DNA from 2 places in the Pseudarthrobacter sp. IC2-21 genome. Region 2 is predicted to be linked to the other one. Evidence: riboswitches for the same ligand, from Rfam matches in the RefSeq annotation. Region 2 holds a riboswitch; the other holds the start of a gene.

Region 1 (7,404 bases), 1.4 Mb from region 2:
GGCGTCGATCGAGTCATCAAAATCGATGGTGGCGATGACGTTGGAGCGGTCCTCGGCCTTGGCCACGAACGGTGTGGCGTAGCCGGAGGCCTCGGCCCAGGCGTAGATCCGGCCGGCTGAGTCGGCAGTGCGCTTGCTGGCGAAATCGAGCCCGCCGTTTTTGTTCAGCCACTGAACCTGGGCATCGAGGGTCACCAGCGTGGTGAGCGAGGGTGTGTTGTACGTCTGGTTCAGCCTCGAGTTATCAATGGCCGTCTGCAGGTCCAGGAAATCCGGGATCCAGCGGTCGCTGGCCTTGATGCGCGCGGCGCGTTCCAGGGCGGCGGGGGAGAACAGGCCCAGCCACAGGCCGCCGTCGGACGCGAAATTCTTTTGCGGGGCGAAGTAGTACACGTCCGCCTCGGCCACGTCCACATCAAGCCCCCCGGCGGCGGAGGTGGCATCAACCAGCACGAGGGAGCCGGCGTCGGCACCCTCCACGCGCTGGACGGGAGCCGCGACGCCGGTGGAAGTTTCGTTCTGCGGCCAGGCATAAACATCCACGCCGGCTTCGGCCCGGGCGGCCGGCCGGGTGCCCGGCTCGGACTTGATGATGGACGAGCCCTCCAGGAACGGCGCCTTGTTGGTGGCGGCCGCGAACTTGGAACCGAACTCGCCGAAGGACAGGTGCTGGGCCTTCTTTTCCACCAACCCGAAGCTGGCGATGTCCCAGAATGCGGTGGAGCCGCCGACGCCGAGAACAACTTCGTAGCCCTCCGGGGCGCGGAAGAACTGGCTGAGGCCCTCCCGGACGGAACCCACCAGGTTCTTGACGGGCGCCTGGCGGTGGGAAGTGCCCAGGATGGTCCGCGATGCTGCCTGGAGTGCCTCAAGCTGCTCCGGCCGGACCTTGGACGGTCCCGCACCGAAGCGTCCGTCCTTGGGCAGGAGATCGGCGGGAATAGTGATGCTGGTTTCGCTCACAAGGGCTCCAATTTCGGCATGGACATGTTTGGCGTCCGGGACGGTGGGGTGGCCGGCAATCAGCGGCGACTGCAACGAGGGCCGCTTTTATTCTGCCTGAAACCCTGGACAGGGCTGCAACCGGCACCGTCACAGTCTGGCCAGTGAGACGGCGGCCGATTATCCGGACAAATTCAAAATAGGCTAAGCTTTTTACTGGACCTCGCTGCGGCTTGAACGCGATACGGTGGGTCAACGCAAGGTACTGTGCTCGAGGAGCTGAGCTGGATGACGGATCTGATCGATACCACGGAGATGTATCTTCGAACCATTTTGGAGCTTGAAGAAGAAAACATCGTTGCCCTCCGCGCCCGCATCGCCGAGCGGCTGCGCCATTCCGGACCTACCGTGTCCCAAACTGTTGGCCGGATGGAGCGGGACGGCCTGGTAGTGGTCTCCGGAGACCGTCATTTGGAACTTACCGACACCGGCCGCAAGCGCGCCACCGAAGTCATGCGCAAACACCGGCTCGCCGAGCGGCTCCTGGCCGATGTCATTGGCTTGGACTGGGCGTACGTCCATGACGAGGCGTGCCGCTGGGAGCATGTGATGAGCGAGCGTGTGGAACGGCGCATCTACCAACTCCTTGACCACCCCACCAAGTCGCCCTACGGCAACCCCATCCCCGGGCTGGCTGCGCTGGGGGGTGCTGCCGCCCTGCCGGAAGCAGGTGTGATTAATCTCGTTGAGGCCATGCGCGGATACGGGCCGACGTCGAGCGTGACCGTCAGCAGGCTGGCCGAGCCCATCCAGGTGGAACCCGAGTTGCTGGTGCAGCTCGACGAAGGGGGCATCCGGCCCGGCGCGGCAGTCTCCCTCGAGCGCGTCGGCGAGTACATATCAGTGCGGGTTCCGGGCATTGAAGGTGCGCTCGAGTTGCCGCCCGAGGTCGCGGCCCACGTTTTCGTTTCCATCAGCTAGGGCCGGGAGCTCCAGCAGGAGGCCGCTCTGCGGCACCCCGACGCAAGGGGCTAGCGCACGGCCGTCAGTTCCGCAAATATAACGGAATTGTTACTGCCCGTTTTGATCGCCTATAGTTTAAACCCAAGCGTCGATATAAAAGCGTTACCTGATCCGGAGCCGAGCTCTGCCAGCGGATCAGGTGCACGAGTCATCCACTGGCAGAGGCGGGGGAACCACAACCGGCAGTCGCAAGGCTGCCTTGGGGTGAAGTCCGTCAGCAGCAAGCCTCTCCCAGGACCCTCATGGGTATCTCTGCGCCGAGTGCTTGCAACGGCGGACCGGGTCTTAGAACTCTCTGACCCGAATCCGACAGCTAACTTCGCAGGCTATCCAGAGAGGAACATTCTTGACCACGCATTACTCCAGGGGCCGCCGCCGCGCGGCCGGCCCCGCTGCTGCGCCCCGCGCGGTTGAGGATCACACTGCGGAGAGGCCCCGCGATCCCCAGCGTGAAGCGCGGCGCCGCCGTCGGGGCGCCTTCCGGCAGGTCACCGACTTCGCCGCCGCCAGCGGTGTTGGGCAGAAGGCCGGCGTGGCACTTGCTGCCACCGGCCTGATCCTGACCGTCACCGTTCCGGCAACGGGCCCGATCATGGCAGACCAGCAGCCCGGCAACTCCGTTGCGGCCGTGTCAGCCGCTCCGCAGCCGGAGATTTCGGCCGCGGCCGGGGCCCAGATTGATTTCAGCCGTTCTTCCGTGGTGACCCAGGGTGACCCGGACGGCAAGCTGAAACAACTGTTGAGTGCGCAGTCGGCCGGGTCCATTACCCGGGCTGCCTCCGCCGGGAGCCTGGGAGCGCCGCTCGCGCAGCTCATCACGGCGTCCCCGTTCGGCTTCAGGATCAGCCCCATTACGGGTGGTACCGGCGACTTTCACCGCGGCCAGGACTACGTGGCCCAATGCGGAACTTCGGTCCTGGCCGCCGCCAGCGGCACCGTGACCTTCGTAGGCTGGCATCAGTACGGCGGTGGCAACCGCGTCGTGATCGACCACGGCAACGGCTTGGAAACCACGTACAACCACCTGTCCTCAGCCTCCGTGACCGTTGGCCAGACCGTGACCCGCGGCCAGGTGGTGGCCCTCAGCGGCACCACGGGCGCCTCCACCGGCTGCCACCTCCACTTCGAGGTTCAGGTCAACGGCGAAGTCGTTGACCCCACAGGCTGGCTCTGAGCCAAATGATGGCAAACTCTCAAATCTCTTCGGCTTGCCGTGACCTGAATGTGACATTCGCTCTGAAGTCCTGTAACGTCTAAGTCGCGTCAACTTTTCCGAAGTTGACGTTCTTGAGTGGATTGCCTAGCTCTGCCACCGCTCAAGGTCCGTTCGCATGACATCGTCTGGCAGGGGCGGGGGAACCAATTTTGGTCTTCGATTCTGAAGGCCTTGGGGTTAAGTCGCAAAGCTTCCCAGGAAGCAGCGCGGCCGGGTGACTCCCATCCGAATCCGACAGCTCACCTCGCAGGCATTGGGAGAGGCTACCTTCGTGTCTTCACGCCATAATTCTGCGCGCCACCGTGCGCAAACGGTTCGCACCAATCCTTTGGGCTCCGTGTCCAAGGCAGTAAGTGCAAACGCCGGGACCGTAGGTCGCCAGGCTGCTGTTATCGCAGCCGCGTCAGGTCTCATCCTGACCATGGGGCTTCCGGCCAACGCCGCGGACACCACCGCTGGTGTGTCCGCGTCTACCGAGTCCGGATCTGCCCAGGCTGCTCTTGCCGTCACCGCCGCACCCACTGCCACCGTGTCTTTCGAGCGCCCGGTAGTCAAGACCACGGCTGCACCCGTGATCGCGCCGGTCCGTGCTCAGTCCACGGCAACGGAAACAGCAACGGCAAGCCGTGCTGCTGACGTAACCAAGGATGCCGCAGCCAAGCCTGCAGCTGCCGTTTCTTCGGCAGCCGCGTCGGGCCTGGCAGCTATCGCCTACACCGGCATCGGCCACCCCTACCTCTGGGGCGGCACCACTCCCAATGGCTGGGACTGCTCAGGCTTTACCCAGTGGGTCTACGCCCAGGCCGGCATCAGCATTCCCCGCACCAATGCCTGGAACGCCATGCGGCCCACCTCCACGCCGTCCCCCGGTGACCTGGTCATGCAGAACGGTGGCGCACACGTGGGCATCTACGTGGGCAACGGCATGATGATCAGCGCGCTCAACCCCTCCCAAGGCACCCTGCTGCACGCCGCTGCAGCAACGGGCACGTCCTCCTTCTACACCCTGGGCTAGTCCTAACTCCGGACTTCCTCCCGTTTCTTTCCTGGAAACTCTTCGCTAAATCCCCGTTCGGGGCGTGCCGGCGTACCCCCAAGATGCCGGCGCGTCCAAAGACCTTGGGCTGCCCTCGCGGTCCCGAGGAACACGAAAGAGAGAAAAATTGATGACGACACGTGCAACTGTTGCACGGCACCGCGCCGAGGTCACCAAGACCAACTCGCTGGCTGTCATTGCCAAGGCTGTCGGCGACAACGCCGGCGGCATGGGCCGTCAGGCTGCGGTTATCGCTGCTGCCTCCGGCCTGGTCCTGACCAGCGGTATCGCGGCCAACGCCGCTGATACCAATGTGCAGCGCGAAGCCGCTTCGACGGCCAGCTTTGAAATTGGAACGGCCGCGCCGGCCGTTATTTCGGCTGAATCCACGATCGCCATCTCCTACGAGAAGCCGGCAGTAACCACCACGCCGGCTCCCGTCGCAGAGCCGGAGCCCGAGCCCGTTGTTGAGGCAGCCCCGGCAGCCGCGGCCGCTCCCGCCGCGGCGCCTGCGGCCGCCATCAAGGTTGCTTCGTCCGCCCCCGCGGCTCCGGCCGCCCCGGTCGCTGCCAGCGGCAAGGGCCAGGCCATCCTGTCCGCAGCGTACGCCCAGCTGGGCGTCAACCAGGACTGCACCATGCTCGTGACCAACTCACTGGCCGCCGTAGGCATCAACTTCCATGACTGGCCCGCAGGCTACCTCTCCCTGGGCCGCACCGTCAGTGCAGCAGAAGCAAAGCCCGGCGACCTGATCTACTACGCAAACGGTGGCGCGGGCATGGCCCACATTGCCGTTTACGCAGGCAACGGCCAGGCCGTGCACGGCGGCTACAACGGCAACCAGACCGTTGTGTTCAGCGCCAATGTTGGATCAGGACCGGTTTTCATCCGCGTGTCCTAACAGCTGTTGAGCCTTCAAAGGACCCCTGCCTGGTGGCGGGGGTCCTTTGCTGTCTGTTCCCTCAGGGACGCGGCGGCAGCCGCCAGGCCGGGCATCCCGGAAACGGCCGGACCGAGCGATTAGTTTATCCGGGCATTTTTTGTTTACTCTTGTGGTGTCGATCCATAGCCCGGATATGCCGGGGGCAGCCGGCCCTCGTGCCCCTGACGGGTGCGGCCACAAAGAGGTAAGTGCATGCGCACTCTCGTTCTGAATGCTGGATATGAACCGCTGGCGGTAGTCACCTTCCGCCGGGCGCTGGTGCTTGTGCTCACGGGCAAGGCCAGTGTTATTGCCGAGGGCGATGACCCCGTGGTGGGGCCGCAGGAGATTCTGGGCCGCCCGTCTGTGATTCTCCTGAACCGTTACATCCGTCCCAGATATAACCAGAGCACCGCGGTAAGCCGCCGCGGCGTCCTCCGGCGCGACGGTCACCGGTGTGCCTACTGCGGCAAAGGTGCCCACACCATCGACCACGTGCAGCCCAAATCGCGTGGCGGTGCCGATTCGTGGGAGAACCTGGTGGCCGCCTGCCTCCGATGCAACAACAGCAAAGGTGACCACACCCCGGCCGAGATGGGCTGGAAGCTGAGGTTTGTGCCGGAAGCGCCGCACGGCACCATCTGGCAGATCAAGGAACTGGAGAAGCCGACGCCTGCCTGGGATCCGTTTTTGCTGCCTGAACGGGCGGCCTGAACGCTTCCGGACTGCCGGTTTCGGGCGCGCGCGAGGAGTAACAGTCGCGCATGCCCACGGACGTTCCGGCGCGGCTAGGCTGGGCTGGTGGATGCAGACTCGTTCGATTTTGATGCCGTCATTCTTGCCGGCGGCCGTTCGGAACGCCTGGGCGGCGTGCCCAAGCAGGGGCTGAAGTACGACGGCGACACCTTGTTGGGCCGCTCCATCGCCGCTGCCGGAGGTGCCCGGGCCGTGGTTGTGGTGGGTCCTGAGCCCGCGGAACATCCGGCCGGCATCCTCAGCTGCCGCGAGGAGCCCGCCTTCGGCGGTCCGGCCGCGGCCATTGCCGCCGGGCTTGCGGCGCTGGCGAAGGCCGGTGGAAGCCGGCCGCCGGTGACCCTTGTTCTTGCCTGCGACATGCCGAATGTGCGGCAGGCGGTGACGGCACTTCGGGAGGGGCTGCTGGCCGCCGGTCCCCTGACAACGTGCGACGGCGTGGTGGCTGTCTCGGAGGATGGCCGCCGGCAGCCCCTGGTGGGCTTTTATAGCACGCCCGCGCTACAACGCTCGGCGGCTGAACTTGCGGCCAGGGGTCAACTGATCAACGGGTCGGTTCGGGCACTCCTTGCTAGTCTTGACGTAAAGCCTGTTGCCGTTCCGGCCCGGTCCACGGCAGACGTGGACACCTGGGACGACGCCGCCACACTCGGGGTGGGCGGCCCTGGTCCACTTGGTGGCTCCCGGAGCAAAGCGGCCGCAGATGAATTGGGAGGCAGAGCGTGAAAAGTCAGGACGAGACGCTGGAAGAGTGGAGCAGGTCGCTGCTGCAGGCGTATGACTTGGAAGACGTGCAGATTGACGTCAACGCCATCCTTTCGTTGGCCGGAGTGGCGGCACACTCGGTAGTGCGCCCGGCCGCACCACTGACCACCTTTATTGCCGGCCTCGCCGCGGGCCTGGCTGCCGGCCCGGGGCAAGCACCTGATGCCGCCGCCATGAACGCAGCCCTGGACCGTGCCAGGACCCTGGCCGCCGACTACGACTCTGCGGCCACAGAACCGAAATCAGCCGGGGCCCCCGTCGAATGATCACCGTCGAATGACCACCGCCCCCGGCGATGAAGCCGGGAGCCCCGACCCGCTGCACGCCCCGCCAACGCCGGAGACCGGCCCGGTGCACCTGGCCCATACATGGGAAGAAGCACGCAAAGCAGCCTTTGATGGCGCCACCCCGATCCCGCCCGGACGTGTTCCGCTCGGCCAGGCCTTGGGCCGGGTCCTGGTGGAAGACATTGCCGCGCTCCACGACATGCCGCACTACGCGTCCTCGGCCATGGACGGCTGGGCAGTTAACGGCAGCGGTCCGTGGATTGTGTCGGAGCCCGGCCAGCGGCTCGCGCCGCATCAGGCCAGTCCCATTGTCACGGGAGGATTGATCCCGCCCGGGGCAAGGGCGGTGCTGCGCAGCGAAAGCGCCGTGCTTGGCACTGACGAGGACGGGCTGCCGCTGCTGCAAACAGGCGGCACCGCCCGTCCCGGTGAACCCAGGAACGGTCAGCACATCCGGAAA
Region 2 (7,404 bases):
CTCGGTTCCATGCGTGAGTTCGTTGCCCTCGGCACAGCTTCCCAGGTCCCTACAAGGAGCCGTAACCACAACGGTTACTTCCTGCGCTGGGATGGCCAGGGCCTGCTCTTTGATCCCGGCGAGGGCACACAGCGGCAGATGCTGCACGCGGGGGTCTCTGCAAGCCGGATCACCCGTATTTGCTTGACCCATGTGCACGGCGATCACTGCTTCGGGCTCCCGGGGGTGCTTTCCCGGATGGCGCTTGACGGCGTGAGCCATCCGGTCCATCTGCATTACCCGGCCTCCGGCGAGGCCGTGGTCCGTGCCCTCGTGTCCGTCAGCACTCCCGGACTTGACCTCCGGCTGTATCCGCACGACGGTCCCGGCACCATCGCTCCGGGGCTGCAGGTCCGGCCCCTGAAGCATCGCATCGAAACATACGGGTACAGGCTGGACGAGCCTGACGGCCGCACTCTTCTGCCGGACAGGCTCGCCGCAGCCGGGATCCGGGGCGCCGACGTGGGGAGGCTGCAGCTGGCGGGCGCTCTGGGCGGTGTCCGTCTGGAGGATGTGAGTGTTCCCCGGGCGGGGCAGAGCTTCGCCTTCGTGATGGACACGGCGCCGTGCGCAGGGGCGCAGGAATTGGCGGATCGGGTGGACCTCCTGGTGGCGGAGTCAACGTTCAGTGACGACGACGCCGGGCTGGCCAGGCAATACTCGCACCTCACCGCCGGGCAGGCGGGTGAGTTGGCGGGCAGCGCCGAAGCCCGCACGCTGATCCTGACCCACTTCTCCTCACGGTACGGCGACGACCTCACCCTCCTCGTGGACCAGGCGCGGCGCCGCGCCGGCGGCTCCGCAGTGATCGCCGCCAGGGACCTGGACCGGTTCGCCTTTCCAAAACGGCGTCGGCTGCCTTAGGCCGCGGGACGGAAGGGGCAGCCGCCCCTTGCCGGAGATTGTGTTTCGGGAGCAGGATATTAGCCTCACGCGAGGAGGCCGGCCATGATCCAGCTTGGAAAGTATGAACGGTACCTGATCGAGGAATTCTTTGATGATTACCGCGCCCGTGCCATGGCGCATCAAACGTTCACGCGGCGGGTCGCTTTCATCACGGGCAGCATGGCCGCGGCGTCGGCCGCGATGCTGCTGGTGGGGTGCACGCCCGAGGAAGTCCCGCGGGGAACCGAACCGATGCCGTCGCCCTCTGCTTCGACGACGGGTACCGGCATGGCATCCGGCGGGCCGGTACCGGGGGCGAAGAGTCCGTTGTCCGTCCCCGAGGGTGCGGCAGGATTGACGACGGCGACCGTCGCGTTCGGTGCGGACGGTACAGAAATCAGCGGCTACCTTGCCCGTCCCGCGTTGGGCGCTGCGGGTCCGGCCGTACTGGTGTGTCATGAGAACCGCGGGTTGACCGCGCACATCCAGGACGTGGCGCGCCGTTTCGCCAAAGCCGGCTATGTGTCGCTGGCACCGGACCTGCTGAGCAGGGAAGGAGGCACGGGCAGCCTGGATCCGGACGCCGTCCCCGGAGCGCTGACCAACGCCGGGTCAGCCCGCCATGTTGCCGATTTTGCTGCGGCCTTTGACTATCTGCGCGGCCAGGAGTTCGTGGACAAAGGACGGATCGCCATGAACGGCTACTGCTTCGGCGGCGGGATCACCTGGCAGGCGGCCACGGAACTACCCGGGCTCAAGGCCACGGCAGCGTTCTACGGGCCCGCGCCGGACCTGAACCGGGTGCCGGAGATCAAGGCCGCGGTGTTCGGGGTGTACGCCGAACTGGACAAGCGGATCACCGGAACCATGCCGGCACTCCGCGATGCCCTGGACGCCACCACGGTGGCGCATCAGCTCACCGTGTACCCCGGCGTGGACCACGCCTTCCACAATGACACCGGGGACCGGTGTAACCAGACCCAGGCAACGGCTGCCTGGAATGACATGCTGTCCTGGTTCGGGAAGTACGTGTGAGTGCGCAGCAGCGGCGGACGACGGCGGTCGGCATACTGCCGCGCGCCGCCGTCCAACCGGCCGGGGTCACGCCACGTGGACGAAGGATGCGCCCTGGAGCCAGCTGATGGAGTGGACCTGGGTCTTGAAACCGTCGACGCCGCCGCTGACAACCTGGCCGTTGCCGGCAAAGACACCAACGTGTCCGGCGGTGATCACCAGGTCACCCGGAGCGGGCGTGCCAACAACGCTTCCGTACTGGAAGAACTGGCCCGGGGCAAGGTCTCCGACACTCTTACCGGCTGAGCGCAGTGCCTTCTCCACCATGGCGGTGCAGTCCTGCTGGACGCCGAGCTGGGAGTAGGCAGAGGCCAGGATCGCCGAGCCGGCTGCTCCGGTGGCAGCCTGGGCCGGGGCCGGGCTGGACGCGAGCTTGACGCCGGTGTTGGCCGGTGCAGTCGGCGCCGCGGCGGCCTTGGCTGCGGGGGCGGGAACCGATGCCGGTGCCGGTGCCGGTGCGGCCTGCCCGGCGGCAGGGATCCGGATTTGGTTGCCCGGGTAGATGATGCTGTCCAGCGACAGGCCGTTTGCGGCCAAAACGTTGCTGAGTGCCACGCCGTTGGCCGCGGAGATCTGGCCCAGTGTGTCGCCGGATACGACAGTATGCACAGCGGCTGCGGCCGGAGCCGGAGCCACGGCTGCTGCGGGTGCGCTTACCTGGCCTTGAGGGGTGACCGTTCCGGAGTCTTCGGGTCCGTGGACGCCGGCGTGGGCAGGGGTGCTGAAGCCGAAAAACAGGCCGGATGCGGCGGCGACCACGAGGGCCGGCCGTCCGATCATCAGTGCACGGGATGTAGTGGGGGTGGCTGCACGATGGCGTGCGGCAGTGGACTTCTTGGACATGGTTGTTTGCCTCTCCCATGCCTGCGGGGTGAGCTGTCGGGTTCGGGTTGGAGAGACCCGGCCGGGATCGCCGCCTCAAGGGACGGGACGAGTGCCGACTTAACCCCAAGGCCTGTTCAGGCCGTGGAAATGTGGTTCCCCCGTCCCTGCCAGTTGCATTGCGTCTGGGATCCCGGGTCAGTGGCAGGGCTCGGCATACTGACGGGAATGTCCTGGCCTAAAACCAGGGCACCCAACGACCATAGCGGCTGCTTTTCCCGAATGTCACATTCCGGTAACGGAATGTACGGCCGGAATTCATCCGCGCGGCGCGGAGCGTTCCTGGGCCAGGGACGACGACGATGCAGGTCACCGCGCGGGATGCGTATATGCCCCCACAGGTCATCCAACTGATTCAATTCTCCCCAAAAAGGGCACTGGAACGCCGTCCGCAGGCCGGCCAAGGCGAATATTTCCTGGCGCCGGCAAGGCCGGAGACGTGGACCGTGGCGGGCTGACCGGCCCGGTCCGGGGCCTGACGCGGGACCGATATTCCCCGGAATCGGAGACTTGCCCGGTAGGCTCACGGACTATGTCCCTGCTTGCCCACAAATTGCGGCTGACCGGCCTCGCGGCCGTGCTTGCACTGGCTGTGGCCGCCTCGTCTTCCATGCTGCCGGCCCGCGCCGCGGACCCGGCTCCTCCCGGCGGCTATCCTTCCTGGCAGGACGTGGAGGGAGCCAAAACAAGCGAGGCCGCCACGGCCGCTGAAGTCACCAAAATCGGTGACCTGCTCGGCGGCCTGCAGGCCGAGGCAGAGGCGCTGGGCAATGCGGCCGTCACCGCTGCCGCCGGATACTCGGTGGCGCAGGACGATCTTCGGGCTGCCGGTTCCAAGGCGGACGCCCTGGCCGTGCAGGTGGCACGGGCGAAGGAGGAATCGAGCCTGCATAAGAGGGAAATCGGAGCCCTCGCCGCGCAGTCCTATAAGACCGGCGGCACAAATATGGGGTTCTTCGTGGCGCTCGATGCCTTGCAGACGAACAGTATCCACGCCCTGAACATTGTCCGGATCGTCAGCGACAAAACCTCGGTGCTGGTTCACAAATCAGCTGAGGCCGAACGGATCGCGGACGCGCTGGCCGAGCAGGAGCGCGCCGCCAAAACTGAGCGCGAACGCCTTGCCGGCATTGCCGAAGCCAAGCTGTCCTCGGCGCAGGCCGCCCAGCGCGCAATGGTGCAGCACGTCACGGAACAGCAGCAGCACAGTCAGGAACTCACCGCCCAGCTCGCTTCCCTGAAGGGCACCACGGCAGCCGTCGAAGGAGAGTTCCGGCAGGGCCAGGCTGCTGTGGCCGCCTACGAGGCATCCCAGGCGGCCAAACGTGCGGCAGCGGAGGAGCGGGCACGCCAGCAGGCTGAAGCTGCTGCCCGGGCTGCCGCCCAAACCCCGGCAGATCCTGCGCGCCCAAATCCCGAACCCCACAATCCGGCGCCCCAAAATCCGGCGCCGCAAAACCCCGTACCCCAAAATCCGGTACCCGCACCTCCCGCACCGCCGCTGGAAAGCCCGACGCCGGCCCCGCCGCCCGCCGTCGTCGTTGTACCTTCCGTTCCGGGCGGCGCCGTCAACGATCCCGCCGGTGCCCGCAATTATGCCGCCGGGCGGCTTTCCGCATACGGCTGGGAACAGGACCAGTTCCAATGCCTGGCGCAGCTATGGACGAAGGAATCCAACTGGCTCACCACGGCCACCAACCCGTATTCAGGGGCCTACGGCATCGCGCAGGCGCTCCCGGCCAGCAAGTATGGCAGCACAGGCAGCGACTGGCTCACCAGCTACCGCACCCAGGTTGACTGGGGGCTTGCCTACATCCTGAACCGCTACGGCTCCCCGTGCGGCGCCTGGAATCACTCCGTCATCAGGAATTGGTACTGACGGCCCCGCCGGCGTGCGGCCCGGCCCCTGCAGCCTCGGTGAAGCTGCAGGTCCGGCGGACTCCGCGGCGTTAGGCTTTTCCCATGGCTGACTTTGAACGGTTCCGGATCCTGCTGGAGGAAGAGCGGGGCCGGAAGCTGGCACTGCTGCCAGCGCTACGGGCCGATATTTCCGCTGCCAATGCCGCCCGACAGGACTCCAATGTGGACGACGAACATGACCCCGAGGGCGCCACCATTGCCTTCGAACTGTCACAGGCAGCGGCGCTGCTGAACCAAAGCAGTGCCGGTCTGGCGGAGGTCGAAGCGGCACTGCACAGAATCTCGGACGGCACCTACGGGGTGTGTGCCGTCTGCGGAGGACCAATCGCCGAGGGCCGCCTTGAGGCGCGGCCCTGGACCCTGTACTGCATTGAGCATTCCGGCGCGGGACGCCGGCACGGTAGGTGAGCCCGGTGAATCAAACCGTGCAGGACGCGGCCCGGTTCATCGACACCACCCTGCAGAATGAAGGCACCTGGTACCGGTCGGAGGAAGTGGAATCACGCCTGGGCGGGGCCCTCAGTTCCTACGGCGCATCAGTTGGAGCCGTGCGGGGAACCATCCGGGACGCCGGCACGAAATTCAAGGGCCTCGCCCACGACGACGTGACGGCACTCGCCTCGCAACTGTGGGGCCAGCCCGGGCCGGGCAGGCGGGCCGTCTACGAGCGGCGCCTGGCCGCCGTCGTGCTCCTGCAATCCCGGGTGGCCCTCCTGCGGCACTCGGACCTGACCCGGCTGGAAGGCTTCATCCGGTCGGCGCACACAGCGGAGTTGGTGGACCCCCTGACGGCCGACGTCGTGGTTCCGCTGCTCGCGGCGCTGGAGGGCGCGGACCGCCAACGCGCCGGGGTGGTGATGGCACGCTGGAGCCGGGATCCTGACGGCTGGGTCCGCCACGCCGCGGCCCTCGCTACCGGAACCCCGGCCCCCACAACCTGAATTCACGCCTGACAGAAGGAGACGCACATGACCACCACCTACAACCTGGAACGCTTTGTTGAGGCACAGGAGAGCGGCGGTACGTACCGGCAGGCGCTGTCGGAACTGCAACTGGGCAGCAAACGGGGCCACTGGATGTGGTTCATTTTCCCCCAGATTGCCGGACTCGGCAGCAGCCCCACGTCCGTGAAGTATGCCATCAGCTCATTGGAGGAGGCACAGGCCTACCTGAAGCACGACGTCCTGGGACCCCGGCTCCTCGAGTGCAGCGTAGCCGTGTCCACCCATACCGGGCGTTCCGCCGCCGATATCTTCGGCGGCATCGACGCGAAGAAACTGCGTTCCTCCATGACCCTGTTCCTGCGTGCAGCGCCCGGCGAGACGGTTTTCAAAACCGTGCTGGCACAGTTCTTCGACGGCCAGCCGGACCCCGCCACCGACGAACTGCTCGCCGCGCACCACGACTGACCCCGCCGGCCCGGCATCATTGCTTCCGGACCACCTCCAGCTGCACGTGCCCCAGGATCCCGCCGTCCACCGTCGCGGTCATGTACGTGCAAAAAGGCTGGCGCCGGCGGTCCGTGGGCGAGCCGGGGTTGAGCAGGCGTAAACCTCCTGGCGACGTTGCGTCCCAAGGGATGTGGCTGTGGCCGAACACCAGAACATCGGACTCCGGGAACAACGCTTCGGCACGCTCGTTTCTGCCCTTTGCCGGACCGGTCTCGTGCACTACGGCGAACCGGACGCCTTCGAGCACCACGTACTGCCTTTCCGGAAGCCTGCGGCGGATCTCCGGCCCGTCATTGTTGCCGTAGACCGCCACCAGCTGCCGGCTCCGCTGTTCAAACCGGTCCAGCAGTTCCGGGTTCACCCAGTCGCCGGCATGGAACACCACGTCCGCGCTTTCGACGGCGTCCCACACCTGGGCGGGCAGTTCCCGCGCACGCTTGGGGACATGTGTGTCTGAGACGAGCAGAAGGCGCAGCGGCATATGTGAATCCTGCCATGCGCCCCTGTTACTGCCCGCCGCCGCGTCGTACTCTGGGCCTTGGAGGTGATTGACATGGAGGCAACCCAAGGCGACAGGATCATCGTCCGGGGCAGGACTGTCGGTTCGTCCGACCGGCACGGGGTGATCGTGGAAGTGCGGGGTCAGGAAGGGCACCCGCCCTACCTTGTCCGCTTCGACGACGGACACGAAACGGTCATGTATCCCGGCGGTGATTTCGCCGTCGAACGCGGGCACGCAGGCCAGTAAGACCAGCCCGGTCCGGCAGGTGCCCGGCAGAGTCGCTGTGCACCTGTCAGACTGGAACCATGGATCAATCACTGGCTTCCACGTCCGCTGATGCCAACCGCCATTTTCCGCCGGCACGCACGGGTCCGCGGGACCCGGGTGACGCGTGGGTGGAGGGTGACCGGGGGAAGTTCTGGGGCAAATTCGGTGCCGCCGGGGTGTTGGCCTACGACCCCGGCAAAGGGGTCCTGCTCCAGCACCGCGCGTTGTGGAGCCACAACGGCGGAACCTGGGGACTGCCCGGCGGCGCGCTCCACCAGCACGAGGACCCCGTGACCGGCGCGTTGCGGGAGGCCTACGAGGAAGCGGCTGTGCCGGCGGAGCACGTGGATGTCCTTTTTACGTCCGTGCTGGATGTGGGCTACT

The links. Region 2 has a riboswitch for cyclic di-AMP ahead of SBP01_RS10425 (LysM domain-containing protein). Riboswitches for the same ligand answer to the same signal wherever they lie in the genome.
Region 1: another riboswitch for cyclic di-AMP. It lies ahead of SBP01_RS03975 (M23 family metallopeptidase); the one in region 2 lies ahead of SBP01_RS10425 (LysM domain-containing protein).

Annotation. Positions count from the first base shown of each region.
Region 1 covers NZ_CP139145.1:846,026-853,429, forward strand. The annotation lists gene serC (phosphoserine transaminase) at 1-963, opposite strand, end outside; gene SBP01_RS03970 (metal-dependent transcriptional regulator) at 1,231-1,923, shown strand; cyclic di-AMP (ydaO/yuaA leader) riboswitch at 2,071-2,308, shown strand; gene SBP01_RS03975 (M23 family metallopeptidase) at 2,312-3,139, shown strand; cyclic di-AMP (ydaO/yuaA leader) riboswitch at 3,288-3,448, shown strand; gene SBP01_RS03980 (C40 family peptidase) at 3,519-4,196, shown strand; gene SBP01_RS03985 (NlpC/P60 family protein) at 4,348-5,118, shown strand; gene SBP01_RS03990 (HNH endonuclease) at 5,353-5,853, shown strand; gene SBP01_RS03995 (molybdenum cofactor guanylyltransferase) at 5,941-6,618, shown strand; gene SBP01_RS04000 (DUF6457 domain-containing protein) at 6,615-6,923, shown strand; gene SBP01_RS04005 (molybdopterin molybdotransferase MoeA) at 6,934-7,404, shown strand, end outside.
Region 2 covers NZ_CP139145.1:2,258,035-2,265,438, reverse strand. The annotation lists gene SBP01_RS10435 (ribonuclease Z) at 10-903, shown strand; gene SBP01_RS10430 (dienelactone hydrolase family protein) at 988-1,959, shown strand; gene SBP01_RS10425 (LysM domain-containing protein) at 2,026-2,841, opposite strand; cyclic di-AMP (ydaO/yuaA leader) riboswitch at 2,845-3,047, opposite strand; gene SBP01_RS10420 (coiled-coil domain-containing protein) at 3,413-4,759, shown strand; gene SBP01_RS10415 (TraR/DksA family transcriptional regulator) at 4,843-5,208, shown strand; gene SBP01_RS10410 (DNA alkylation repair protein) at 5,205-5,741, shown strand; gene SBP01_RS10405 (DUF1810 domain-containing protein) at 5,769-6,209, shown strand; gene SBP01_RS10400 (metallophosphoesterase) at 6,226-6,732, opposite strand; gene SBP01_RS10395 (DUF1918 domain-containing protein) at 6,805-6,999, shown strand; gene SBP01_RS10390 (NUDIX domain-containing protein) at 7,059-7,404, shown strand, end outside.